4 regions of the Streptomyces sp. NPDC051664 genome follow, and region 1 is predicted to be linked to each of the others. Evidence: riboswitches for the same ligand, from Rfam matches in the RefSeq annotation. Region 1 holds a riboswitch; each other region holds the start of a gene.
The links. A riboswitch is a leader RNA that binds a small molecule or an ion and turns the genes downstream of it on or off. The one in region 1 is predicted to bind thiamine pyrophosphate.

Region 1 (6,972 bases):
GCTACACGGCTGCCGCCATGGCCATTTCGGTACCTCTCGAGGAAGAAGAACGCTTGCTCCCCGCAGTCGAACGACTACGCGGTGAAGTGGCGAGCCTCTTGCGTTCGTTGGTGTTCTCTATCAGTATCTGAAAAATCACTCCTTGTGATCTGCTATCGCGTACACCACGATGGCGTCAATAGGGCCATGGGGGATCATTCCTGGCCAGATTCATCTACTGCGGGGTTGAACGATGCGCGAGTCGGTTCAAGCTGAGGTCATGATGAGTTTTCTCGTCTCCGAGGAGCTCTCATTCCGTATCCCGGTGGAGCTCCGGTACGAGGTATGCGATCCGTACGCGATCCGGATGACCTTCCATCTGCCCGGCGACGCCCCCGTCACCTGGGCTTTCGGTCGTGAGCTTCTGTTGGACGGCCTCAACAGCCCCAGCGGTGACGGTGATGTGCACATCAGTCCCACTGAGCCCGAGGGGCTGTCCGACGTACACATCCGGCTTCAGGTCGGCGCGGACCGCGCTCTCTTCAGGGCCGGCACGGCGCCACTCGTCGCGTTTCTCGACCGGACGGACAAGCTCGTCCCCCTCGGCCAGGAGTGCACGCTGAGTGACTTCGAGGGCAACCTCGAGGAGGCGCTGGGCCGGATCCTGGCCAAGGAACAGAACGCCGGTTGAAAAGGTTTGCGCCGACGGATGGCGCGCCGGTCGAACGCGGTATCTGCCGAACGGGTGATATGCACTCCGCGCCGGGACGGCCACAGCCTTGAGCGTCAATGCCTCGCCCTGCGACGCCGGCCCCTTCCGTTCCGTGCGGGTGCCGAAGCTTCGGTTCCCGCGCCGAGCCCTGTGCGGTCCGCGGAGACGACCAGCGCCGCCAGCACCGTCGTCACCGGCACCGAGGCGACCAGTCCGATCGACCCGACCAGCGTTCGTACGATCTCCTCCGCCACGAGTTCGCTGTTGGCCACCGTGCCCACACTGCTCTGCGCGATCGAGAACAGCAGCAGCAAGGGAAGCGCGGCGCCGGCGTAGGCGAGCACCAGCGTGTTGACCACTGAGGCGATGTGGTCGCGACCGATCCTGATGCCTGCCCGGTACAGCTTCCGCGCGCCCATCGTCGGGTCGGCCTGGTGCAGTTCCCAGACCGCCGATGTCTGGGTGACCGTCACATCGTCCAGCACGCCGAGCGAGCCGATGATGACACCGGCCAGCAGCAGGCCGCTCATGTCGATGTGGGGGTACAGGCCGTGGATGAGGCCGGTGCTGTCGTCGGTGTTGCCGGTCAGGCTCGCCCAGTCGATGAAGAGCGAACCGAGCAGCCCGATCAGCAGCAGTGAGATCAGCGTGCCGATGACCGCGACCGAGGTGCGGGCGGTCAGCCCATGGCACATGTAGAGCGCGATCAGCATGATCGCGCTGGCCCCGATGACCGCGACCAGCAGCGGGTTCGAACCCTGCAGGATCGCGGGGAGGATGAACAGGGTCAGCACGGCGAACGACACGGCGAGCGCGATCAGCGCCATCACCCCGCGCAGCCTGCCCACCACGACCACTGCGAGAGCGAAGATCCCGGCCAGCAGAGCCATCGGGACTTTCCGGTCCACATCCGTCACGGAGTACTGAAGGTCATGGGGCGCGTCGGGGGCGTACGCGACGATCACGCCCTGTCCCTCGTGCAACTGCCGTGGCGCGTCGGGCTGGACGATCTCGACGAAGGTCCTTCCCTTGTCGTGGCCGGTCGTCACCTCGATCGTGGCCTTCTCGCACAGCCCCGGCTCCTGGCCGGGAGTGGCGTTCCCCGACGGCGTCGTGGTGTTGCCGGTGGCAGCGGTCTGCGCGGCGTTCACGTCCTTGCAGTCGACCTTGTCGACGTTCACCACCGTGGCCTGCTGGGTCTGCCGGTCGAAGCCGACGCCGGTGCGCTCGTGCGCGGGTGCACCGCCCGGCCAGAGCACCACCAGGCCGACGACGACAGCGGTGGTGAACGGGATCAGGACGGCCGCGATGACCTTGCGCAGATGCTTCGAGACCGGCGCCGCAGGCCCGTGACTGTGCGAGTGACCGTGCTGATGGTCCTGCGGTCCGGAGTCATTTTGAGGGGACGTCACCGGGGGATCATCGCAAGAAGTGAAGGGGTCCACTGTTCAGTACGCCTCGAAGGGCGCTAGCTTGATGACACCTTTGTACACGCGGGAGCTCGGAGCACCGGGCTGAGAGGGCGCTGATATCCGTACATCCGTACGGGACAGGCTGCGCCGACCGCCGAACCTGTTACCGGGTAATGCCGGCGTAGGGAGTAGGTCTCATGACCACATCGGACGCACGCACGCCTGCCTCGAACCAGAGTGACGAGGCCGGAAAGTCCATCGGCTGGCACAAGGGATACGTCCAGGGCTCGCGCCCGGACCTCCGGGTGCCGGTCCGGCAGGTGCACCTGACCAACGGCAACGCCGTGACGCTGTACGACACGTCGGGGCCGTACACCGATCCCACCACGGACACCGACGTCCGCCGCGGCCTCGCGCCGCTGCGGGAGAACTGGATCGTCGCCCGCGGCGACACCGAGGAGTACGCGGGCCGCCCGGTCCGCCCCGAGGACGACGGGCTCAAGCACACCTCGCCGCGCGGCGGACTGCGCAACCTCGACGCGGTCTTCCCCGGTCGCCCGCGGCAGCCGCGCCGCAGCCGCGAGGGGCAGCCGGTGACCCAGCTCGCGTACGCCCGGCGGGGCGAGATCACCCCGGAGATGGAGTACGTGGCGATCCGGGAGAACGTCGAACCCGAGGTCGTACGCGAGGAGATCGCCGCGGGCCGGGCGGTCCTGCCGGCCAATGTCAACCACCCGGAGATCGAGCCGATGATCATCGGTAGGCGGTTCCTGGTGAAGGTCAACGCCAACATCGGCAACTCCGCGGTCACCTCCTCCATCGAGGAGGAGGTCGAGAAGATGACGTGGGCGACGCGGTGGGGCGCCGACACGGTCATGGATCTCTCCACCGGCCGCAACATTCACACCACCCGTGAGTGGGTTCTGCGTAACTCCCCGGTGCCGATCGGCACCGTTCCGCTCTACCAGGCCCTCGAAAAGGTCGACGGCAGGGCGGAGGAACTGACCTGGGAGATCTACAAGGACACCGTCATCGAGCAGGCCGAGCAGGGCGTCGACTACATGACGGTCCATGCCGGCGTGCGCCTCCCGTACGTCCCGCTCACCGCCCGCCGCAAGACCGGCATCGTCTCCCGCGGCGGCTCGATCATGGCGGCCTGGTGCCTGGCGCACCACAAGGAGTCGTTCCTGTATGAGAACTTCGAGGAGCTCTGCGAGATCCTCGCGACGTACGACGTGACGTACTCGCTGGGCGACGGGCTGCGTCCCGGCTCGATCGCCGACGCCAACGACGAGGCGCAGTTCGCCGAACTGCGCACGCTCGGCGAACTCAACTCGATCGCCAAGCGGTTCGGCGTCCAGACGATGATCGAGGGCCCGGGCCATGTCCCGATGCACAAGATCAAGGAGAACATCGACCTCCAGCAGGAGATCTGCGAGGAGGCGCCGTTCTACACGCTCGGCCCGCTGACCACCGATGTAGCCCCGGCGTACGACCACATCACTTCGGGCATCGGCGCCGCGATGATCGCCTGGTGGGGGACGGCGATGCTCTGCTACGTCACGCCCAAGGAGCACCTGGGCCTGCCCAACCGGGACGACGTGAAGACGGGCGTCATCACCTACAAGATCGCGGCCCATGCGGCGGACCTCGCCAAGGGGCACCCGGGTGCGCAGGACTGGGACGACGCGCTGTCGGACGCACGCTTCGAGTTCCGGTGGGAGGACCAGTTCAATCTGGCTCTCGACCCGGACACGGCGCGGGAGTTCCATGACGAGACGCTGCCGGCGGAACCGGCGAAGACGGCGCACTTCTGCTCGATGTGCGGCCCGAAGTTCTGCTCGATGAAGATCTCTCAGGACATCCGTCGTGAGCACGGCGGTTCGCAGTCGGAGATCGAGGCGGGCATGGCGGAGAAGTCCAAGGAGTTCGCGGCGGCCGGCAACCGCGTCTATCTGCCGATCGCGGACTGAGTCATCGGGTGGTGTACTGCGCCGGGGCGCTGCGAGAACCGTCGCGGCGCAGTGCACGTCTCCAGGCCGAAAGCCTGAAGGAGGAGCCGGGCCACGGGTACGAGGAGAGACCGGCTCCGATCGCCGGCACGAGGACGACGAACAAGGGATTCGACCCGGTCAGTCCAGCTCGTGTTCCGGGCCGCCGAAGTCCGGGCTGGTGAAGTCGGGGCTGGTGAACGACGGGCGGGGACCCGCCGCCGGGCCCTCTTCCGGGCCCGAGAAGTCCGGCCTGGAGTAGCCGATCTTCGGGATGCGGTTGGCCGAACGGTGCGGTGTACGTGATGCGGGGCCGGCCGTGGGATCGGCGAGCGCATCCCGCAGGAACGGCAGGATGCCCCGCTCCAGCAGCGCATGGCGCCAGGCCTCCCTGGCGCGCGCCACATCCTCCGGCAGCTCGTCCTCGGTTTCCTCGGCCGGCAGCGACGTCGAGCCGTTGCGCAGCGCCGTGGTGAGCAGTCCGATGGCGGCGGCCAGTATCGCTGCCGCCATGACCGCGGCGAAGAACCAGCCGGCGGTGACCATGGTGTCGGCGAACGACGGGGGCCTGCTGAGCATCTTCAGGATGTAGCCGACCAGCAGGAAGATCAGGGCGGCGGTGCCCGCGAGCATCGGCGCCAGGACGGTGACGACCGCCCCTATGCCGGCGCCAGGCCGGTCCGGATCGTCAGCTTCGGACCCGAGGCCCGAGCCCTGGGCCGAGTCGGCGGCCGGTCCGCGCAGCTCTTCGCGGACCTTCACGTAGTGGTCGTACTCGGTGGCTGCCGCCGCGGTGATCAGAGCCGTGGCGTTCAGCGCCATGGTGCGCAGCTGTTCCGTGTTGAGCCGTTCACCGACTCCGGCCAGATCCGGTCGTTCGTGAGCGTGGCGTAGCGCATCGCCGAGGATCCGCTCGTACTCGGGTCGGTCCTCGGCCAGCAGGTGCGGAGCGCTGTTCATGTGCATCCCCCGATGCTCCGTTGGGCCTGAGTACCCGCTTGGACCGGGCAGTTGGGCGGAAACGGAGGAGAGCCTGCTACTGATAGGCCGATGGTAGAGCGCCCACGGCACGGGGTGACAGGGGGTTTCCGTAAATAGGCCCAGTGGTCGGCGTGGTCAGGTCGTGGATGCGTCTTCCCCGAAGACCGTCAGTCATGCAAGGGCAGCCGGACGACCAGCAGCTTTCCGGCCATGGTCACGCCGCCGTCCATGGCGATGGCGAACCCGTCCGCGTACACGTGCGGGCCGTCCACCACGGGGCCGGCGCTGTCCTCGCCGTCCTCCGAGCCGACCTCGCCGAGCAGATACGGAATGGGGCTGTGACCATGGACGATGCGCTGTCCGCCGTACGCCGCCATCAGCTCCTGGACTGCCTGCGAGCCCCCCTCGTCGCGGAAGGCGAACCGCCTGGTGAGCTTGCGGAACAGGTCCCAGCACTCGTCGGCGTCGTTACGCGTGAGAATGGCATGCACGGTCTCGTTGACGTCTTCGATGGTGGAGCCGTACTCGAGGTACGCCGTCGTGTCGGAGTGCATCAGAAGGTGCCCGTCCTCCTCGACGACCGCGTCGAGACGGGACATCCACTGGAGGTGGACGTCCTGGAGCCGCTCCATGTCGGTCTTCTGGCCGCCGTTGAGCAGCCAGGCGGCCTGGAAGGTGGCGGTGCCCGCACCGGAGTTGACCGGTGTGTCGGCGAACCGCTTGGCGCCGATGAGAAGTAGTTCGTGGTTGCCCATCAGGGCCTTGCAGTAGCCGCCCGCGGCCGCGGCCTCGGCGGACAGACGCATGACCAGGTCGATGACGCCGATGCCGTCCGGGCCGCGGTCGGTGAAGTCGCCGAGGAACCAGAGCCGGGCGTTGCCCGCGGCCCAGGCACCCTCGGCGTCGATGAGGCCCTGTTCCCTGAGGGCGTCGTGAAGCTCGTCCAGATAGCCGTGGACGTCGCCGACCACGTACAGCGGTCCGAGACCCTGGTCCGTGGCGGGCCGCTGATCCGGGACGGCCTGCACCTGGACGGTGTCACCGCGGTTGATCACGGGAAGATCGCGCGCGGTGGGCGTGTATCCCTCCGGCTCGTCGCCCGGTGCGACATTGCCGGGGTGCGGCGCCACGGGCGGCGCCGGAGTCTGCGCATAGGGCGGCACACGGAAGTCACGCAACGTCGCTGTCCACTCCACGGATTCCTGACCGGCCCCCTGTGTCATCGACCCCTCCACCACCGTCGCGCCGCCGTACACCTGACGGGCCCTGCTGGTCGGGGTGGTCCGCGGTGTCGTGCGCCCATCATAGGAATGCGGATCGTGCAGTGTGATGCACCAGGGGTGGTGAATCCGGACGCACGACAGGTTCACCGGCCGATTGGTCCCAATTGGCCTGATCAATCCCTGGACGGGGACCGAGGCGCGCTGACCGTGGTACGGGGCGGACGGCGTTGCGAGGACGTCCGGACGATGAGTTCGGTCGGTATGACCCGCTCCACCGGACCGTCCTGGTCGACGCCTTCGATCGCGTCGATGAGGAGCTGGACGACCGCTGTGCCGATCTGGCGCGGTTTGAGTGAGAGCGTGGTGATGGGGGGCTCGGTCGTCGCGTACACGGTGGACTCGCTGCAGCAGACCAGCAGCAGATCCTCGGGGACGCGCAACCCGTACCGGCGGGCGGCCGCCAGCAGGTCGGTGCCGTTGGGGTCGAAGAGCCCGTATACGGCGTCGGGCCGGTCCGGGCGGGCGAGGAGCCGGTCGGCGGCTACCGCCCCCGCGCACGGGTCGTGGGCGGGATAGGACTCGTACACCGGATCCTGGCCCACGCGCTCGCACCAGTGGAGGTATGCGGTGGTGGAGAGCCGGGTGTACGTGTCGGTGGTGGTGCCGGTGAGCAG
Region 2 (6,972 bases), on a different contig from region 1:
GCCCTTGTCGCGCAGCTGGACGATGTCCACCCCGGAGGAAAGCACAGCATCGAGGAAGGCGGGCAGGTCGCCCTGGCGCCTGCGGGCATCCGTGCACAGATAGAGCCGGGCGTCGGACAGCAGCTCGCGAGGCGTGGGCATGGCGAGGTTCCCCCTTGATACAGCTGTACGGAATTCAGCGGTACGACACGGTCGGGCTGGTACAGCGGTGCGGCGTGCTGCGAGGGTACGGGCCGGGCCGTTCGGAACGGACCGTGCCCGTACCCCGCGTGCGGTTGTCCCGGTCAGACGGCGAGCGCCTGGGCGCGGCGCTTCACCTCCGTGCCGCGATTCTCGCTCAGCGCCTGCGCGGGGGTACCCGGCAGGGTCGGGTCGGGAGTGAAGAGCCACTCCAGCATCTCTTCGTCGGTGTAGCCGTCGTCCCTCAGGAGCGTCAGGGTGCCGGAGAGGCCCTTGACCACCTTGTTGCCGTCGATGAAGGCAACAGGCACCTGGAGCGTCCGGTTCTCACCACGTCGTACGGCGATGAGCTGGCCCTCCTTGACCAGCTGCCGCACGCGCGTCACCTCGACATCGAGCATTTCCGCGATGTCGGGAAGGTGGAGCCAGGCGGGGACGAGAGCATCAATCTTTGCGTCAATCTCGGTCACGGGGTCAAGCGTGCCATCCCGGACCGACAGTCGGCACGCGGACCCGACCGGACGGGGGTCGACCCAGTGCCCGCAAGGGCTCCGGAACCCCTCCGGGCGTGCCGCTACGGGGCATCGGCCCTGGCCGACTTCAGCGGTACGGCGGGGTCGGCTGCCCGCACCGGATCCAGCCGTGCCCCCGCCTCGATGAGTTTGCGCCCCTGGGCCAGATCGCGCGGCCGCCCGACGGCGAGGACGGCGACCAGTGCGCCGCCCCGCAGCCAGCACACGGACCAGGCGGGATCGGCCGGGTCACCACGCCAGATCAGGGTGTCCGCGCCCCCGTGATGGCCCGCGTACTGCACGAACCGGTCGAACTGCTCGGACCAGAAGTACGGCACGGGGTCGTATGCCAGGAGCTGCGACGCCCCGTCCGCACCGGCACCGATGATGTTGGCGGCGGCGGTCCGGGGCCCTTGGACGGCGTTGTCCCAGTGGTGGACGAGGAGCCGTGTGCCGTACCTCGCGGAGGGGAAGGAGGCGCAGTCCCCGACCGCATACACATCGGGCAGCGAGGTGCGCAGCGCGGCGTCGGCGGTCACCGATCCGTCCGGACCGAGGGCGATGCCGGAGCCGGCCAGCCAGCCGGTGGCGGGCCGGGCGCCGATCCCGACGACCACCGCTCCGGCGGCAACCGTGCGGCCGTCCGCGAGGACCACACTGCCGGGCTCGATCCGGGCCACCGGGGCGCCGGTGAGGAGTTCGGCGCCGCTCTGCGCGTACCAGCGGGCCATCGGGGCAGCGACCTCGGCGGGCAGGACGCCCGCGAGCGGCCGTTCGGCGGCCTCGACGACGGTGACCTCGCAGCCCGCGGCGCGGGCTGCGGTGGCGAATTCGGCGCCGATCCAGCCCGCGCCGACGACCACGACGGTGTGCTGCTGGTCGAGGACCGGCCGTAGCCGTGCGGCGTCGTCGAGGGTGCGCAGCAGATGGACGCCGGGCACCCCCTCGGAGCCGGGCAGCACCACCGGTTCGGCGCCGGAGGCGATGACCAGGACGTCGTACGGTACGGGGCCCGTCAGGGTGTCCAGTTCGTGCGCGTCGGCCCGTACGCCGGTCACGTCACGGCCCAGTTGCAGCTCGATGCCCAACTCTTCGAAGTCGATGTCGAAGGCGGAGCCTTCGGCCGTGCCGAGCAGCACCGCCTTGGACAGCGGGGGCCGGTCGTACGGCTGGTGGGGTTCGGCACCGATCAGGGCGACCGGGCCGGTGAAGCCCTGTTCCCGCAGGGCCACCGCGGTCTGCACGCCGGCCATGCCCGCACCGACGATGACGACGCGGCGCTCTGTCCGCCGGCCAGGCTGCTCTGTCTGCTGTTCGCTCACCTGTCCACCTTAAGCATCTGACGAACCATCAGGTTGCGAGTTCCTCGACCACGCTCGTCCCGCTGCCCTCCTGCGACTCCCCTTCCCAGCGCTCCTCCAGCCGCACCCGGCCGTCCGCAAGGCCGACGACGGTGGAGACGCAGTGTCCGCAGGAGGTCGATCCGTCCTGCTTCAACTGGACGTAGCGGAAGTCGAGTCGATCGCCGGTGCGAGTGCCGACGAGATGGCCCCGGACCACGTCCCCGCCCGCGTAGTCGGCCCAGATCGCGCCCTTCTCCTCGTGGTACGTGAAGCGGGTCCGGGTGCCGACCTGACCCGGCGCCTGGTCGGCGACCGGCGAGAGGACAAGTCCGTCGAGTGAACGGGCCACGGTGGCCGCTCCCTTACTGGGGCCGGGTGACGGGGTTTAGGGTGGCCGACGTAAGACACTCGCGGGAGCCCGGACGCACCGGGCTGAGAGGGAGGCTGGGCGGCCTCCGACCGTACGAACCTGATCCGGGTCATGCCGGCGAAGGGAGGGGCTGGACGCCCATGCGATCCTCCGGGAGCACATCAGCAGACGGATCCGGCGTACCCGGATCCGACGTCCTCGTCATCGGGGGCGGAATCATCGGTCTGGTGACCGCCTGGCGGGCGGCGCAGCGCGGCCTGCGCACCGCGGTCGTCGACCCCGACCCGGGCGGCGGTGCTGCCCGGGTCGCGGCCGGAATGCTCGCCGCCGTCACCGAACTCCACTACGGCGAGCAGATGCTGCTCGGTCTCAATCTCGCCTCCGCCGCGCGCTACCCGGCCTTCGCGGCCGAACTGGAGGCGGCGAGCGGCCAGGACATCGGCTTCCGGGCCTGCGGCACCCTCGCGGTCGCCCTGGACTCCGACGACCGCGCCCATCTGCGGGAACTGCACGCGCTCCAGCACCGTTCGGGGCTGCAGTCGGAGTGGCTCACCGGCCGCGAGTGCCGCCGCCTGGAACCGATGCTGGCGCCGGGTGTGCGCGGCGGTCTGCGGGTCGACGGCGACCACCAGGTCGACCCCCGCCGGCTGGCCGCCGCCCTGCTGACGGCCTGCGAACGGGCCGGGGTGGTCTTCCACCGCGACCGGGCGGAACGCCTCGTGGTGGTGCGGGACCGGGCAGCCGGAGCCGTACTGGCAGCCGGCACGGAGCTCGCAGCCGACCGGATCGTGCTCGCCGCGGGCAGCCTCAGCGGACGGCTCGCGGGGCTGCCGGACGAGGTCGTGCCGCCCGTCCGGCCGGTGAAGGGGCAGGTGCTGCGGCTGACCGTGCCCGCCGTGTACGCGCCGTTCCTCACCCGGACCGTACGAGCCGTGGTCCGCGGCAGCCATGTCTATCTCGTCCCGCGCGAGAACGGCGAGTTGGTCGTCGGCGCCACCAGCGAGGAGATGGGCTGGGACACCACGGTCACGGCGGGCGGGGTGTACGAGCTGCTGCGCGACGCCCACGAGCTGGTGCCCGGCATCACCGAACTGCCGCTCACCGAGACCCGGGCCGGCCTGCGCCCCGCCTCCCCCGACAACGCCCCGCTGCTCGGCCCCACCGCCCTGCCGGGCCTGTATCTCGCCACCGGCCACCACCGCAACGGGGTGCTGCTCACCCCCGTCACCGGCGACGCCATGGCCGAGCTCCTGACCACCGGCGAGCTGCCCGCCGTGGCCCGCCCGTTCACCCCCGGGCGGTTCGGGCCCGCCGTACCGCCGCCCGCCGCGCCCCCCGCCACCGCCTCCGCACGTCAGGAGCAGCCCGCATGACCGACTCCGTCGCGCTCTCCGTGTCCGTGAACGGCGACCCCCGCTCGATCGCCGCCGGCACCACCCTGGAAGCCCTCGTCGCCACCCTCACCGCTGCGCCCTCCGGCGTCGCGGCCGCCGTCAACGAGACCGTCGTCCCCCGCAGCCGGTGGTCCACCGCCGCGCTCGCCGACGGCGACCGGATCGAAGTTCTCACCGCGGTCCAGGGAGGCTGACCATGTCCGACGATCTCTTCACCCTCGGCGACACGACGTTCGGCTCCCGGCTGATCATGGGAACGGGCGGGGCGCCCAGCCTCGACGTGCTGGAACGCTCGCTGACCGCGTCGGGCACCGAGCTGACCACCGTCGCGATGCGCCGCCTCGATCCGACCGTGCAGGGTTCGGTGCTCTCCGTGCTGGAACGGCTCTCGATCCGCGTCCTGCCGAACACGGCGGGCTGCTTCACCGCGGGCGAGGCCGTGCTGACCGCGCGGCTGGCCCGCGAGGCGCTGGGCACCGACTGGATCAAGCTGGAGGTGGTGGCCGACGAGCGGACCCTGCTGCCCGACCCGATCGAGCTGCTGGACGCCGCGGAGACGCTGGTGGACGACGGCTTCACCGTCCTCCCGTACACGAATGACGACCCGGTGCTGGCCCGGAAGCTGGAGGACGTGGGATGTGCGGCGATCATGCCGCTCGGCTCCCCGATCGGCTCCGGTCTCGGCATCCGCAACCCGCACAACTTCCAGCTGATCGTCGAGCACGCCCGGGTACCGGTGATTCTCGACGCCGGCGCCGGGACCGCATCGGACGCGGCGCTCGCGATGGAGCTGGGGTGCGCGGCAGTGATGCTGGCGTCGGCGGTGACCCGGGCGCAGGAACCCGAGCTGATGGCGGCGGCGATGCGGCACGCGGTGGACGGCGGACGGCTGGCCTACCGCGCGGGCCGGATCCCCCGGCGCCACTTCGCCGAGGCGTCGTCACCGATGGAGGGGCGGGCTGCGCTGGACCCGGAGCGGCCCGCGTTCTGAGCACTCGTACGCACGCGGAGCGCACGGTGCCGCAGGCGTGTGACGCACATGTCCCTGTCACGGCTCGGCTGCAGTACGGACCCGGGATCGCCCGGCCCGTCAGCCATGTCCTCGGCGGCTCGTAGACTCGCTCGTGTGGATACGACCCTCCAGGACCCTTCCCCGGCCTTCGGCCAGGGAGACCCCATCGTCGGGCAGCTGCTCGACGGCCGCTACCGCGTCGATGCCCGCATCGCCGTGGGCGGGATGGCCACGGTCTACCGGGCCATGGACACCCGGCTCGACCGGGTTCTCGCCCTCAAGGTGATGCACCCGGCCCTCGCGACCGACGCCTCGTTCGTCGAGCGTTTCATCCGCGAGGCCAAGTCCGTGGCCCGGCTCGCGCACCCCAATGTGGTCGCTGTCTTCGACCAGGGCGCCCAGGGGGCGTACGTCTACCTGGCGATGGAGTACGTGGCGGGCTGCACGCTGCGCGACGTCCTGCGTGAGCGCGGCGCCCTGCAGCCGAGAGCCGCGCTGGACATCCTGGAGCCGGTCCTCGCCGCGCTCGGTGCCGCACACCGGGCAGGCTTCGTGCACCGCGACATGAAGCCGGAGAACGTCCTCATAGGGGACGACGGCCGGGTGAAGGTCGCGGACTTCGGTCTCGTACGGGCCGTGGGTTCCGACACCAACACCACCGGAACAATCCTCGGCACCGTCTCCTATCTCGCCCCCGAGCAGATCGAGCACGGTACGGCGGACACCCGCACCGATGTGTACGCCTGCGGCGTCGTGCTGTACGAGATGCTGACGGGCGCCAAGCCGCACACCGGCGACTCCCCCGCCCAGGTCATCTACCAGCACCTCAGCGAGGACGTGCCGACGCCCTCGACCGTTGTCCCGGGGCTCGCGGCCGAGCTGGACGAACTCGTCGCGAGCGCCACCGCCCGCAACCCCGAGGCCCGTCCGTTCGACGCCGTGGCCCTGCTCGCCGAGTCCCGAACCGCGCGGGCCGCGCTCAGGGACAGCCAACTGGACGCCGTACCACCGCAGGCCCTCGCCGAGGCACACACCGACGCCGAGGACCGGACGAGCGTGATCCCCCGGGTGCTCCCGGTCGGCCAGGGCATCGCCCATCACACCAGCCGGCTGGAGATGCCCCCGCCGCTGCCGCCCGAGCCGGCGAGGGGCGGGCCACGGCACGGAGGGCCGCGGCGCGGGATGCTCGCTGCGATCGTCGCCGTGCTGCTGGTGCTGGGGGTCGGCGCCGGTGTCTGGTACATCAACTCGGGACAGTTCACCCGGGTCCCCTCGCTGCTCGGCCAGACCGAGAAGGCCGCCCGCGAGCGGCTCTCGGACTCCGGCCTCGAGCTGAAGGGCGTCGAGCGGGCCTACAGCGACAACGTCGACCGCGGCAAGGTCGTCAGCAGCGACCCGAAGTCGGGCGCCCGTATCCGGGGCAACGGATCGGTGAAGATCGTCGTCTCGCGCGGCCCCGAGATCGTGAAGGTCCCCGACGTCCGGGGCACCGGGCTCACCGAGGCCAGGCGAGCACTGAAGAAGGTGGGTCTGGTGCCCGGCATGGTCACCAAGGAGTTCAGCGAGGACATCGGGCAGGGCGAAGTGATCCGTACGGATCCCGGAGCCGGCGCGGAGCGCCACCCCGAATCCGCAGTCGCCCTGGTCGTCAGCAAGGGCAGCCCGGTCGACGTCCCCGACCTGACCGGGCTGTCGGTCCAGGAGGCCACCGACGCGCTGGACGAGGAAGGCCTGAAGGCCGAGGTGCTGCCGGGCCGGGTCAATTCGCCCGAGGCCGCGGGCGACATCGCGCGCCAGTCACCGGGCGGGGGCACCCAGGCAGCCGAGGGCGACACCATCACGCTCACGGTCTCCAAGGGCCCGCGGATGATCGATGTCCCGGATGTCACCGGCCAGGACGTCGACGAGGCCACGCGCCTGCTGAAGGCCGCGGGCTTCGACGTCAAGGTCGACCGCCCGTTCCTCTCCTTCAGCGACACGATCGCGAGCCAGTCGGTCGACGGCGGCGACCGGGCCCCCGAGGGCAGCACCATCACCATCAAGACCAAGGGACTCTAGATCCGTATGCGCAACCCAGTCGGCGGCCATGTCCCGGTGGCCGGCGGCCTCGCCAAGGTCGGCCTGCCCTACGCCCGCGAGATGGGGGCGGAGGCCGTCCAGG
Region 3 (6,972 bases), on a different contig from region 1:
GCCGCGGGCGGCGCCGAGGTGGTGATCCTGGAACGCGGACCGCATTTCACCGCCCCCGACTTCACCCATGACCTGCGCCTGGGCAGCTATACCCGGATCGTCGACCTCGTGCAGGGCGACGGCATCACCGTCGTCGCCGGGAACTGCGTCGGCGGGTCCAGCGTGGTCTACTTCGCCGCTTCGCTGCGGGCTCCGGGCTTCGTCTTCGACCGCCGCGGCAGTCTGGGCCACCGCCTGTGGCCTTCGACCCTGACCCGCGCCGCCCTCGACCCCTGGTACGACCGGGTCGAGGAGGCTCTGCCCGTCGCCGAGCAGAGCTGGGACCAAGTCCCCTATCCCGGAGGGCTGTTCGCTGCAGCGTGCGCGCGTGCGGGCCGCACCTGCAACCCTGTGCCCGTCGCCGTCGACCTGGCCCGCTGCACCAACTGCAACTGGATGCTGAACGGCTGCCACTTCGACGCCAAGCGCTCCATGCTGCTGAACTACCTCCCCGCCGCGACCGCGCACGGCGCCGAGATCCGCCCGCTCCACGAGGCGCAGACGATCGCTCCCGCCAGCACACCCGGTTACCGCTACCGCGTCTCGTACACGCAGCTCGACGCCGGCGACTACCGGTTGCCGGTCGGCGTGGGGGCGATCGAGGCCAAGACCGTGGTGCTGGCCGCGGGCGCTCTGGCCACCCCCGTGCTGCTGCAGCGCTCGGCTCCCCTGCTCGGCGGCGTCCCGCAAGCCGTCGGGCGCTACTTCTCGGGCAACGGCGACCGCGTGTCCATCGCCGACGTCGACGAAGGCAAGGTGCGCGACCTGCTCGGTCTCGAGCGCGCACCGGGCGTCCCGTACCAGGGCTTCCCCATCGGGAAGCCCATCGGCTCCATGTCGTACGACCGGCTCGACCCGGCAGCGGCGGAGTTCACCCGCTTCTCCCTTCAGCAGATCTACTTCCCCGGCATCACCGACCTGCTGGCGCAGGCCACTGACGCCCCGGCGACGAGCTGGTTCGGCGTCCACAAGAAGGAGATGCGGGCACGCTGGCCGTCGTGGCTCTCCGTGCTCGCCATGACGGAGGACGACAACGAGGGCGTCTTCGGCCCGCCGCCGCCCACCGGAAGCTCGACGCGCGTGGCCACGTCGCTCTGCCTGTCCACGCTGTCGTACCGGCCGACGGCGAACACCCTGCGCGGCTGGGCCGCCGCGGATGCCGAGGCCCGCGCGGTGCTGGAGCGCGACGGTCTTGCGCGGGTGCGGCCCTGGAGCGAGAACGCCGCCGGGTCCGTGAGCGCGCACCCCCTCGCCTCCTGCCGGATGGGTGACGACCCCGCCACCTCGGCGCTCGACGAACGCGGCGAACTACGAGGCCATCCCGGCCTGTTCGTCACGGACGGCTCGGCAGTACCGACCTCGCTCTGCGTCAACCCCTCACTGACGATCGCGGCGCTGGCCGAACGGGCCTGTCCCGGCATCGTGGAGAGCACCGCCGAGGCAGGCGTTCGCGCACGGTACGGGGCCCCCGCGCCCCGGTGAAAGGAATCCCTCGTGAACTCGCTCTACCCGCCGCGGATGACCGGCCGTCCAGGGCGGCTCGAAGTCTGGTACGCGACGTTGACCGATCCTCGTACCGGTACCGGCCTGTGGATCCACCACGAAGTGGTGACGCCCAAGCACGGCGGCCCGGCCCGGGCACATGGCTGGATATCCGTCTTTCCGCCGGACGGACCGCCGGTCACCGAGCGGTTCGGGGCCCCGGAATCCCCGCCGCCCCAGGGCGAGGCGTACTTCGCGGTGCCGGGCGTGCGGGCAACGCCCCGGCTGCTGGAAGGCACCGCGGGCGCGATCACCTGGCGCCTGACGGTCACCGGCGGCGGAGAGCCCCTCTACACCTTTCCGCGCTGGTCCTGGCAGCGTGAGCTGCTGCCCGCCGCCCAGATCGTGCCTGCCCCCGACGCCGTTTTCGACGGGGAACTCGTCGTCGGGGAGCGGCGGTTCACCCTCTCCGGCGCCATGGGAGGCGTCGCCCGGATCGCCGGTCACGGCAATGCCCAGCGATGGGCGTGGCTCCATGCGGGCCTCGGCGGCGGGGACGTACTGGAAGTGGTGGCCGCCGTCGCCCGCCGTCCCACGATGCGGTGGCTGCCACCGCTGCCCATGCTTCAGCTGCGGATCGGTGGCACCGACTGGCCGCGCGACCCGTTGCTGACCGCCCCACTGCTGCGTGCACGGATCGGTCTGCCCGACTGGTCGGTCGCAGGCGGCACCGCGCGGCGCAGGCTACGGATCGATGTGACCCAGGACCCGGCCGACTGTGTGTCGCTCTCCTACACCGACCCTGACGGAGCGACCGCCACGTGCACCAACACGGAACGTGCCACCGTCGACGTGATCGTCGAACGCCGCACCGGGCTGCACCGCTTCGAGGTGGAACACCGCTGGCATCTGGATCGCACGGGTCACGCGGAGGTGGGGACGCGACCGTGAGCACGGCGCGCCGCCCCCCGTGGCGCGGACCGCGCATCCACGCCACGGACGAACCCACCGAGTCGTCTGCCACACAGACCTCGGTGCAGGTGTTCAAAGGGACCGGGTTAGTCTGACCGTCGTACCGGACACGGGGTGCCCTATCCGAGGGCTGAGATCACACCCGTCGAACCTGAACCAGTTCGCACTGGCGGAGGGATGTCTTTCATGCCGTTGACGCATGTTTCCGGCGGGCTGCCCGCCGACGGCCGGCAGACCGTCTTCGACGGACGGATGCCGGCGGCCCCCGGCGACCTCCGCGTCGAGACGCACGGCATCGAGCCGGTCCCCGAGAGCAACCGTTACGGCGGTCCCGGGCGCCTGTTCACCGTGTGGTTCGCTCCCAATCTGACCATGACCGGCGTGTTCACCGGCACCGTCGGCATCGCCCTCGGCCTGGACTTCGCCACCGCGCTCGCCGCCGTCGTGCTGGGCACGGTGCTCGGCGCGGTGCCCACCGCCTACCTGGGCACCTGGGGGAGCCAGACCGGTGCCGGGCAGCTGCCGCTGGCCCGGCTCGCCTTCGGCCGGGCCGTGACGGTGCCCGGCATCCTGCAGTGGCTGTCCTCGGTCGCCTGGGACGCGCTGATCGGGCTGTTCGGCGGGGACGCGCTCGCGCGGCTGTGCGGCTGGCCGTTCTGGCTCGGCGTCCTGGCCATGATGCTGGCCCAAGGCGCCCTCGGCGTCCTGGGCTACGAGGCCATCCACCGGCTCCAGATCGTCATGACCTTCGTGCTCGCCGCCGCGTTCGCGCTGATCGCCTGGCGGCTGCTCGACGGTGTCCATCCGGTCGGCGCCGGCACCGCGCACGGCGCCGACCAGGCCGGCGCGTTCGTCCTGACCAGCACCATCGCGCTGAGTCTGGCCCTGTCCTGGGCTCCGTACGCCAGCGACTTCAGCCGCTATCTGCCGCCCACGACCTCGCGCCCGCGCATGTTCTGGTTCACGCTGCTCGGCCTCGTGGTGTCCTTCGTGGCCGTCCAGGCCCTCGGGTTGCTGGGCGCGTCCGTGCTGACCGACCAGACCGCCGCAGGGGTGGACAAGCTACTGGGCGGTGGGGTGTTGGGCGCGTTCGGGCTGCTCGCCGTGGCGCTGGCTGCGCTCTGCAGCAACGCCATGAACGACTACAGCGGTTCCTTGGCTCTGCAGACCGTCGGCGTGCGCCTTCCGCGCCCGGCGGCAGCCGCTCTCGCCGCCGTCCTCGGCTTCCCTCTGGTGCTGTGGATGCACGCTGCCGACACCACTGCCCGCTTCCAGAACGTGCTGCTGTTCGTCGGCTACTGGATCCCCGGATTCGTGGCGATCGTCATCGTCGACTGGATCGCACGGTCCCGGGCACGGGGCGGTGCGGCGATCGACCTCGCCGCCGAGACCGCCCGGCCGCACTCCGGATGGCCCCCGCTGCTGGCATTCGCCGTCGCCTTCGCCGCGGCCGTGCCGTTCATGGACACCAGTCTGTACGTGGGCCCGGTGGCGGCCGCCCTGCACGGCGCCGACCTCTCGTACTACGTGGCGTTCCTCGTGGCGCTCGCCGTCTACGCGCCGCTACGGCTACGCCATCGCCCGCAGGACTGACCTGCCGCCGGCCGACGGACCCCGACGTCCGTCGGCGCCCGAACGACATCCCCTCCCCCACGGAGCGAAATCCCATGCCCGTTGCATCCGCCGATCACACCGCCTTCGTCCCGCAGGCCCTCGCACGCGTGCGGACGGACTCCCCTCTGGTTCAGTGCCTGACGAACTCGGTGGTCACGGGCTTCACCGCCAACGTCCTGCTGGCGCTGGGCGCCTCGCCGGCCATGGTCGACATTCCGGAGGAGGCCGGCCCCTTCGCCCGGGTCGCCTCCGGTGTCCTGATCAATCTCGGCACCCCGCACGCGGAGCAGCGCTCCGCCATGGTCGAGGCCGCACGGGCGGCGGGTTCGGCCGGCACGCCGTGGGTCCTCGACCCGGTGGCGGTCGGCGCGCTGCCGGTGCGCACCGCGCTGGCACGAGAGCTCCTGCGGCTGCGACCGACTGTGATCCGGGGCAACGCGTCCGAGATCATCGCACTCGCGGGCGCGGGCGACGGCGGCCGCGGCGTGGACTCCTCCGACGGCGTCGGGGCCGCCGAGGAGTCAGCACGCGAGCTGGCGCGTACAGCCGGCTGCGTGGTCGCCGTCTCCGGGCCTGTCGACTTCGTCACCGACGGGGTGCGCAGCGCTCGGATCGCCAACGGTGATGCCCTGTTGACCCGGGTGACAGGGGGCGGCTGCGCGCTGGGGGCGGTGATGGCGGCCTTCGCGGCGGTCGACAAGGACCGGTTCGCCGCGGTGGTGGCCGCCGTCACCGCGTACACGGTGGCCGCCGAGCTGGCCGCGAAGGAGGCCTCCGGGCCCGGCAGCTTCGCCGTCGCCTTCCTGGACGCACTCGCCGCGCTGGAGGAAGCGGACCTCGCCGAGCGGGTGGCTCTCTCGTGACCGCGGCACCGGTGGATCTGTCGGTCTACCTGGTGACGGACACGGCCCAGTGCGCGGCGCGCGGCCGGAGCGTGGCCGAGACCGTCGTCCTGGCAGTGGCCGGGGGCGTCACCGCCGTGCAGATCCGGGAGAAGCACGCCACCGGGAGGGAGTTCCTGCACACGGTTCTGGAGGTGGCCGCCGTCCTCCCCGACCGAGTGACGCTGATCGTCAACGACCGGGTGGACGTGTTCCTGGCGGCCCGCGCCGCCGGCGCACGCGTGACGGGTGTTCACGTCGGCCAGTCGGATCTGCCGCCGGCCGCCGTACGCGAACTCATCGGAGAGGACGCGGTTCTGGGCCTGAGTGCAGCCACCCCCGATCAACTGCGGGCCGCCGCCGAGGATCCGGCGCGCGTCCACCACGTCGGCATCGGCGCGCTGCATGCGACCCGGACCAAGGCGGACGCCCCGGCCCCGCTCGGCCATGCCGGCTTCGCCCGCCTCGCCCGGCTCAGCGACCTGCCCGCCGTTGCCATCGGCGGCATCACCCCGGCCGACCTGCCACGCCTGCGAGACGCCGGGGCGGTGGGAGCCGCCGCCGTCTCCGGCATCTGCGCCGCCGAGGACCCCCTTGCGTCGGCCCGCGCATACGCCTGGGCATGGACCCGTGTCCGGGAGGAGACCCTCGCATGACCGCGCCCGGCCACGTGCTGACGATCGCCGGATCCGACCCCGGTCACGAGCCGGAATTCAGCCCGGCCCGCAGTCGATGCCGACGCCGGGCACCCACGGACTGAGCATGCTCACGGCTGTCACGGGACAGCACTCCCTGCGCGTGGCGCGCCCCTCGCGACGTTCCGGGCGACGGCGTGGCACGCATTCCCGTGGAGGACCGCCGGTGACTGACCGTACCCGTACAGTGTTCCGAGTTGTGAAAGTCTGTTCATACATGAGCGGGTTTCCCACCCGTGACTTGTGCGTGCGACGTACCGCCGAGTAACAACATGTCTCATGAACTTTTTCAGCCGCGGCACCACGCTCCGACGCCCGGCGGCGCCCGCCGCTCCAACGACCCCCGCTGCTGCCGTGATGCCGGATCCCGCCCTGGCAGCTCTCAGCGGAGAGTGGATGATCGACCCCGCCCACAGCAGGATCGGTTTCTCCGTGCGACACGCCATGGTGACGACGGTGCGCGGATCGTTCGGTTCGTACGAAAGTCGCCTCTACTTCGACGGCCGGAACCCGGCACGCTCCCGCGCGGAGATCGTGCTGCACACCGCGAGCGTCGACACCGGGGTGGAGCAGCGTGACGCCCACCTGATCGGGCGTGACTTCCTGGACGCGGCGAAGTATCCGCGGATGAGCTTCGCCAGTACCGCCGTTCAGCTCATGGGCAAGGATGTCTACCGCATGACCGGCGACCTCACCATCAGGGGCACCACCCACCCCGTGGAGCTGGACCTCACCTACATCGGCCATGTCACCGACCCGTTCGGCTACGAACGGGTCGGCTTCGACGGCACCACCACCATCAACCGCTCGGACTGGGGCCTGACCTACAACGCCCGGCTGGCGGAAGGCGGGGCGATGGTCAGCGAGCGACTCCGCCTCCAGTTCGACATCGCCGCGATCCGTTCCACCTCGGAGCACTGACCCGGACGGGAGGTGTCTGGGACAGGCCGATCGCGCCTGGCAGCAGACGGTCCGGTCCCGGCGCCGCGTCGGTGTCGGGGCTCACCACGCCAGCCTCTTCAGCCGGGTGGCCACCTGCTCGCGGTCCCAGGCGCCGTCGGCGACCACGACGCGGTACCGGTACTCGAAGGACTCGCCGGCCTCCAGCGCGAACTCCTCGAAGAATGCCCAGGAGAACGCGACGGTCGGGATCGGCTCCGCGCGCACGAACCAGTGCGAGGCGTGGATCGCGTCCGCGTTCCAAGGCGCGTGCGCGAACATCAGCGTCGAGTGGCCGTCGACGTCGTCGTGCTCGCCGGTGAACGCCAGCCACGGGCCCTGCGTGCCCA
Region 4 (6,972 bases), on a different contig from region 1:
CGGTGGCCCCCTGTTCCGTGACGAGAAGCCGCAGGAGCCCATGTCCACCCCGCCGCCCCCGCAGAAGAAACGTGCGGGCCGTGATCTGCGAGCCGCCATAGGGGTCGGCGTGGGGCTCGGTGCCGTCATCGTCGCCTCGCTCTTCATCGTCAAGGCCGTCTTCATCGGTGTGATAGCGATCGCCGTCGTCGTCGGCCTCTGGGAGCTCACCTCCCGGCTCGAGGAGCGCAAGGGCATCAAGGCGCCGCTCGTACCGCTCGCGGTCGGCGGCGCGGCGATGATCGTGGCCGGCTATGTCCGCGGCGCCGAGGGCGCGTGGGTCGCGATGGCGCTGACCGCCCTGGCGTTGCTCGTCTGGCGGATGACCGAGCCGCCGGAGGGGTATCTCAAGGACGTCACGGCCGGAGTCTTCGCCGCGTTCTACGTACCGTTCCTGGCCACCTTCGTCGCGATGTTGCTGAGCGCGGACGACGGGCCGCAGCGGGTCCTCACCTTCCTGCTGCTGACCGTGGTCAGTGACACGGGGGCGTACGCCGTCGGCTGGCGCTTCGGCAAGCACAAGCTCGCGCCGCGGATCAGCCCCGGCAAGACCCGCGAGGGCCTGTTCGGGGCGGTCGCCTTCGCGATGGTCGCCGGTGCGCTGTGCATGCAGTTCCTGATCGACGGTGGCACCTGGTGGCAGGGTCTGCTGCTCGGCCTCGCCGTCGCCGCCAGCGCCACCCTCGGCGACCTGGGTGAGTCCATGATCAAGCGGGATCTCGGGATCAAGGACATGGGCACGCTGCTGCCGGGTCACGGTGGGATCATGGACCGGCTGGACTCGCTGCTGCCGACCGCTCCGGTGGTCTGGCTGCTGCTGGTGCTGTTCGTCGGCTCCAGCTGAACAGTCGGGTCGCCACCCATCCTGACCTGCTTTTTTGTGAGTGAGGGTCCGTTGTCCAGAGGGCGGCGGGCCCTCACTCTTCTGTCTGCGGGACTGCAAGAACCATGCCTGTTCACGGGCATGGCGGAAACCGGGGATCCAATTCCTGAAGCGGGTGTCGGCCCACCTGTCCCGATTCGAGGTTGCTGTGGGTCTGTCTACGGCTGCGGGCCGGGCGGGCCGGCAGTCTCATCGACAGAGGCCGCGCCGTACTGGTGTGGTCGGCCGCCCTGCCACTGCACCCATCGTGGGTCGTCCAGTACGTCACCGGCGTCGGGCAGGCCCGCGCGGCGCAGGAACTCGATCACGTCGTCGTCGCTGCGGGCGAGGCCCGCGACCTGGGCGCGGATCGTCACCCGACGGCCACCCGTTCCGGCTGGGCGGTGGATGACGATGGGTGCTTCGCTCATGTCCTCAGGTTCCGATGGTCCGTGGTTCACAGCACTCCCAGCTCTCTGTCCGGCCGGCAGTACGGGCAGGCCGTGATGCCGTCTTCCGTGAGCGCACGCAGGGCCTGCTCCCGGGTCATCGGCTTGGTTCTCTTGCCGCCCATGCCGCAGTCGCCCGTGTGGACGGCGTCGGCATGGGACGTGCCACCCGCGCGCTGCAGGGAGAGTCTCCAGTCGGGTGCCGGCGGCGGCAGGGTGCGTGCTGCCCGGACGGCCGCGGCCTCGCGTTCTTCCAGCTCGGCGATCGTCCGATCGGTTCGGCCGAGCTGATACGCCTGCCACTCGCGCACGATGCGCAGGCGATCCAGACGAGAGAAGTTTTCGGACACGTATTCGATTCTAGGTCTCGGTGGGACGCTGTGCGTACCACTCGCCTTTCGTGCGATCGGTCACTGTCCCTCGGGGCGGCTGGGCCGTCCGTGGGCCGCCAAAGGGCCGCCGACGTCGACTGATGACGACCGACGACGACCGGGCGTGTGCGCACCTCATCCCTCCTGAGCTGGTGAAGGCCTCTGCGACCACGGCGTGTCTGCAACACTGGAGGAACCATGCCTAAGCCCGGAGAACTCACTTTCGTCGCGCCCCGCGGAGCCAAGAAGCCGCCGCGGCACCTCGCCGACCTCACGCCCGCCGAGCGCAAGGAAGCCGTCGCCGCGATCGGCGAGAAGCCTTTCCGTGCGCAGCAGCTGTCGCAGCACTACTTCGCGCGGTACGCGCACGACCCGGCGGAATGGACCAACATCCCGGCCGGTTCGCGGGACAAGCTCGCCGAGGCGATGTTCCCCGACCTGATGTCCGTGGTCCGGCACATCAGCTGTGACGACGACACGACCCGTAAGACGCTGTGGAAGCTGCATGACGGGACGCTGGTCGAGTCCGTCCTCATGCGGTACCCGGAGCGGGTGACGATGTGCATCTCGTCGCAGGCCGGATGCGGGATGAACTGCCCGTTCTGTGCGACGGGGCAGGCCGGCCTGGACCGCAATCTGTCGACCGCCGAGATCGTCCACCAGATCGTGGACGGCATGCGGGCGCTGCGCGACGGAGAGGTGCCGGGCGGGCCCGCACGGCTCTCCAACATCGTCTTCATGGGCATGGGCGAGCCCCTGGCCAACTACAAGCGGGTGGTCGGCGCGATCCGTCGGCTGACCGACCCCGAGCCGGACGGCCTCGGCCTGTCTCAGCGCGGGATCACCGTCTCCACCGTGGGCCTGGTGCCGGCCATGCTGCGCTTCGCCGACGAGGGCTTCAAGTGCCGGCTCGCGGTCTCGCTGCATGCGCCGGACGACGAGCTGCGGGACACGCTCGTGCCGGTGAACACGCGCTGGAAGGTGCGTGAGGTGCTCGACGCGGCATGGGAGTACGCGGAGAAGTCCGGCCGCCGGATCTCCATCGAGTACGCGCTGATCCGCGACATCAACGACCAGGCCTGGCGTGGTGACCTGCTCGGCCGGCTCCTCAAGGGCAAGCGTGTGCATGTCAACTTGATTCCGTTGAACCCGACGCCCGGCTCCAAGTGGACCGCCTCGCGGCCCGAGGACGAGAAGGCGTTCGTCGAGGCGATCGCCGCCCACGGGGTGCCCGTGACCGTGCGGGACACCCGCGGTCAGGAGATCGACGGGGCGTGCGGGCAGCTGGCGGCATCCGAGCGCTGAAAGACGGCCCGTGTAATCTGGGCCGAAATCAATTTCATATTCCGACAGGGGAGCGCCACAGCGCTGAGAGTGCGGCACCGACGACAGGTTGGCCGCAGACCCTCTGAACCTCGCCCGGGTCATTCCGGGTAGGAAGTTCGGTCATCAACTCATGCTGTTGCGCCCTGCCCACCTCCCGGTGGGCAGGGCCGCGTCTCTTCCTGGTCAAACCCAGGAGGAATCAACAATGAGCACCACCGGTACCACGCGCCGCACCAAGCAGCTTGCGGCGACGGCCGTCGCGGCCGCGCTCGGCGTCACGGCACTCGCCGGCTGCAGCAGTTCCGACGGCTCGGCCTCCGGGGCCGGCGGCACGAAGGGCTCCGGGTCCAAGACCGTGACCCTGGTCAGCCATGACTCCTTCAACGCTTCCAAGGACGTACTGAAGGCGTTCACCCAGGAGACCGGCTACACCGTCAAGGTGCTCAAGAGCGGTGACGCCGGCGCCGCACTCAACCAGGAGATCCTGACCAAGGGATCCCCGCGCGGCGATGTGTTCTTCGGCGTCGACAACACGCTGCTCTCCCGCGCCCTCGACAACGGTCTGTTCACGCCGTACGAAGCGAAGGGCAGCGACCGGGTCGCGGCCGATACCCAGCTGGACGCGACCAAGCACCGGGTCACGCCGATCGACACCGGCGACATCTGCATCAACTACGACAAGAAGTACTTCGCCGACCGGAAGCTCGCGCCGCCGACGACCTTCGACGACCTGGCGAAGCCCGCGTACAGGAACCTCCTCGTCACGGAGAACGCCGCGACCTCGTCGCCCGGGCTCGGCTTCCTGCTGGGCACCGTCGCCGCCTACGGCGAGAACGGCTACCAGGATTACTGGAAGAAGCTGAAGAGCAACGGCGTCAAGGTCGTCGACGGCTGGGAGCAGGCGTACAACGAGGAGTTCTCCGGCTCCGCGGGCGGCAAGAAGGCCAAGGCCGACCGGCCGCTCGTCGTGTCGTACGCCTCCAGCCCGCCGGCCGAGGTGCTGTACGCGAAGCCGCAGCCGACCGAGGCCCCGACGGGGGTCGCGACCGGCACCTGCTTCCGCCAGATCGAGTTCGCGGGGTTGCTGAACGGCGCGAGGAACGAGGCCGGGGGCAAGGCTCTGCTGGACTTCCTGATCAGCAAGAAGTTCCAGGAGGACATGCCGCTCAACATGTTCGTGAGCCCGGTCACCAAGGACGCGAAGCTGCCGGAGATCTTCACCGAGTTCGGCGCGACGGTCGACAAGCCGACCACCGTGGCCCCCGACACCATCGCCAAGAACCGTGAGCAGTGGGTCCAGTCGTGGTCCTCGCTCGTAGTGAAGTAACGAAGACGCCCGCACCCGGCCCGGGCGCGCGCGGGGCAGGTCCGCGCGCCCGGCCGGGGCGCGCGGCGGGCGCCGCACGCCCGAGGGCGTGGCGCGGGGGCGCGGTGCGGCTCGGACTGATGGCCGTGCCCGTCGCGTTCTTCGCGGTGTTCTTCGCCTACCCCGTCGTCGCGATCGTCGGCCGCGGGCTGAAGGCCGACGGCGTCTGGCAGTTCGGCCGGATCGGCGAGGTGCTCAGCCGGCCGGACATCCTCGGCGTCCTCTGGTTCACCACCTGGCAGGCGCTCGCCTCGACCGCGCTGACCCTGCTGATCGCGCTGCCCGGCGCCTATGTCTTCGCCCGCTTCGACTTTCCCGGCAAACAACTGCTGCGGGCGGTCGTCACGGTGCCGTTCGTCCTGCCGACCGTCGTCGTCGGGACGGCCTTCCTGGCGCTGCTCGGGCGCGGCGGCTTCCTCGACGAACTGGCGGGCGTACGGCTCGACACCACCGTGTGGGCGATCCTGCTCGCCCATGTCTTCTTCAACTACGCGGTGGTCGTACGGACCGTCGGCGGCCTGTGGTCGCAGCTCGACCCACGGCAGGAGGAGGCCGCCCGGGTGCTGGGCGCCGGGCGGTTGGCAGCGTGGCGGCGGGTGACGCTGCCGGCCCTCGCGCCCGCCGTGGCCGCCGCGGCGCTGATGGTCTTCCTCTTCACGTTCACCTCCTTCGGGGTCGTGCAGATCCTCGGCGGTCCGGCGTACTCCACGCTGGAGGTGGAGATCTACCGGCAGACCGCCCAGCTGCTCGACCTCCCCACGGCCGCCGTGCTGACGATGGTGCAGTTCGCCGCCGTCGGCGCGGTCCTGGCTGTACACGCCTGGACCGTGCGGCGCAGGGAGACGGCGCTGAAGCTGGTTGACCCGGCGCAGACCGCCCGCAGGCCGCGCGGCGCCGGGCAGCGGGCGCTGCTCGGCGGGGTCCTGCTGACCGTGCTGGTGCTGATCCTGCTGCCGCTCGGCGTGCTGGTGGAGCGCTCGCTGGACGTGCCCGGCGGCCATGGCTTCGACTACTACCGCGCTCTGCGGTCCGTGGACGCGAGCGGCGGCACTTTCCTGGTCGCGCCGCTCGAAGCGATCTGGAACTCACTGCAGTACGCCCTGGTCGCGACCGCGATCGCGCTGGTCGTCGGCGGGCTCGCGGCGGCGGCGCTGACGAGGCGGGCCGGGCGGCTCGTCCGCGGCTTCGACGCGCTGCTGATGCTGCCGCTCGGGGTGTCCGCGGTCACCGTCGGCTTCGGTTTCCTGATCACGCTGGACAAGCCCCCGCTGGACCTGCGGACCACCTGGATCCTGGTGCCGCTGGCCCAGGCGCTGGTCGGTGTGCCGTTCGTCGTACGCACGATGCTGCCGGTCCTGCGGGCGGTGGACGGGCGTCTGCGCGAGGCGGCGGCGGTGCTCGGCGCGTCACCGCTGCGGGCCTGGCGCGAGGTCGACCTGCCGCTGGTGCGGCGGGCGCTGCTGGTCGCGGCGGGCTTCGCGTTCGCCGTGTCGCTCGGCGAGTTCGGGGCGACGGTGTTCATCGCGCGGCCCGACAACCCGACGCTGCCCGTCGCCGTGGCCCGGCTGCTCGGGCGGTCCGGGGAGCTCAACTACGGCCAGGCGATGGCCCTCAGCACCGTTTTGATGCTGGTGTGCGCGGTGTCGCTGCTGCTGCTCGAACGTATCCGCCCGGACCGGTCCGGGGAGTTCTGAAGATGCTCGGGGTGTTCTGGACATGCTGACACTGGAAGCCGCAACCGTCCTCTTCGGGAAGCGGGCGGCGCTCGACGTGGTGGATCTGGAGGTCGCGGACCACGAGATCGTCTGTGTGCTGGGGCCGAGCGGCAGCGGCAAGTCGACACTGCTGCGGGTGGTCGCCGGACTGCACCCGCCGGACGGCGGCCGGGTGCTCCTCGACGGCGTCGACCAGACCGGCGTACCGGTGCACCGGCGCGGTCTGGGGCTGATGTTCCAGGATCATCAGCTCTTCCCGCATCGGGACGTCGGCGCCAACGTCGCCTTCGGGCTGCGGATGCACGGAGTGACCCGTGGTGACCAGGACCGCAGGGTCGCCGAACTCCTCGAACTGGTGGGCCTGCCCGGCAGCCAACGACGGGCTGTCGCCGCGCTGTCCGGCGGCGAGCAGCAGCGCGTCGCTCTCGCGCGGGCGCTCGCCCCGCGACCGAAACTGCTGATGCTCGACGAACCGCTCGGCCAGCTCGACCGCAGCCTGCGCGAACGCCTCGTCGTCGAACTGCGCACGCTGTTCGCCCGGTTGGGTACGACGGTGCTCGCCGTCACTCATGACCAGGGCGAGGCGTTCGCCCTCGCGGACCGGGTCGTCGTGATGCGCGACGGACGCATCGCCCAGGTGGGCACTCCGCTGGAGGTCTGGCAACGTCCCGCCTCCGCGTTCGTCGCCCGGTTCCTGGGTTTCGACAATGTGGTGGATGCGACGGTGGCCGGCGCGGCCGCGGCGACGATGTGGGGGAGGGTGCCGGTGCCGGACGGGGCGCCGCAGGGCCCGTGCGCCTTGCTGGTGCGTCCGGCGGGCGTACGGATCGGCGACCCGGCGGAC

Region 2: another riboswitch for thiamine pyrophosphate. It lies ahead of thiO (glycine oxidase ThiO); the one in region 1 lies ahead of thiC (phosphomethylpyrimidine synthase ThiC).
Region 3: another riboswitch for thiamine pyrophosphate. It lies ahead of ACIA8E_RS33340 (purine-cytosine permease family protein); the one in region 1 lies ahead of thiC (phosphomethylpyrimidine synthase ThiC).
Region 4: another riboswitch for thiamine pyrophosphate. It lies ahead of ACIA8E_RS00140 (thiamine ABC transporter substrate binding subunit); the one in region 1 lies ahead of thiC (phosphomethylpyrimidine synthase ThiC).

What each region holds. Positions count from the first base shown of each region.
Region 1 covers NZ_JBITCU010000006.1:175,162-182,133, forward strand. The annotation lists gene ACIA8E_RS14310 (IclR family transcriptional regulator) at 1-131, shown strand, start outside; gene ACIA8E_RS14315 (SsgA family sporulation/cell division regulator) at 233-670, shown strand; gene ACIA8E_RS14320 (YibE/F family protein) at 766-2,103, opposite strand; TPP riboswitch at 2,175-2,308, shown strand; gene thiC (phosphomethylpyrimidine synthase ThiC) at 2,301-4,076, shown strand; gene ACIA8E_RS14330 (hypothetical protein) at 4,236-5,060, opposite strand; gene ACIA8E_RS14335 (metallophosphoesterase) at 5,243-6,298, opposite strand; gene ACIA8E_RS14340 (LacI family DNA-binding transcriptional regulator) at 6,472-6,972, opposite strand, start outside.
Region 2 covers NZ_JBITCU010000004.1:202,000-208,971, reverse strand. The annotation lists gene thiE (thiamine phosphate synthase) at 1-141, opposite strand, end outside; gene ACIA8E_RS10000 (Rv2175c family DNA-binding protein) at 285-650, opposite strand; gene ACIA8E_RS09995 (NAD(P)/FAD-dependent oxidoreductase) at 755-1,945, opposite strand; gene ACIA8E_RS09990 (hypothetical protein) at 2,043-2,384, opposite strand; TPP riboswitch at 2,436-2,548, shown strand; gene thiO (glycine oxidase ThiO) at 2,546-3,778, shown strand; gene thiS (sulfur carrier protein ThiS) at 3,775-3,993, shown strand; gene ACIA8E_RS09975 (thiazole synthase) at 3,996-4,790, shown strand; gene pknB (Stk1 family PASTA domain-containing Ser/Thr kinase) at 4,926-6,869, shown strand; gene ACIA8E_RS09965 (deoxyribonuclease IV) at 6,876-6,972, shown strand, end outside.
Region 3 covers NZ_JBITCU010000028.1:83,601-90,572, reverse strand. The annotation lists gene ACIA8E_RS33350 (GMC family oxidoreductase N-terminal domain-containing protein) at 1-1,521, shown strand, start outside; gene ACIA8E_RS33345 (hypothetical protein) at 1,534-2,472, shown strand; TPP riboswitch at 2,594-2,688, shown strand; gene ACIA8E_RS33340 (purine-cytosine permease family protein) at 2,680-4,086, shown strand; gene thiM (hydroxyethylthiazole kinase) at 4,161-4,970, shown strand; gene thiE (thiamine phosphate synthase) at 4,967-5,644, shown strand; gene ACIA8E_RS33325 (YceI family protein) at 5,963-6,604, shown strand; gene ACIA8E_RS33320 (PmoA family protein) at 6,686-6,972, opposite strand, start outside.
Region 4 covers NZ_JBITCU010000001.1:26,066-33,037, reverse strand. The annotation lists gene ACIA8E_RS00160 (phosphatidate cytidylyltransferase) at 1-883, shown strand, start outside; gene ACIA8E_RS00155 (hypothetical protein) at 1,081-1,332, opposite strand; gene ACIA8E_RS00150 (DUF6233 domain-containing protein) at 1,359-1,700, opposite strand; gene rlmN (23S rRNA (adenine(2503)-C(2))-methyltransferase RlmN) at 1,920-3,026, shown strand; TPP riboswitch at 3,063-3,179, shown strand; gene ACIA8E_RS00140 (thiamine ABC transporter substrate binding subunit) at 3,253-4,374, shown strand; gene ACIA8E_RS00135 (ABC transporter permease) at 4,494-6,107, shown strand; gene ACIA8E_RS00130 (ABC transporter ATP-binding protein) at 6,130-6,972, shown strand, end outside.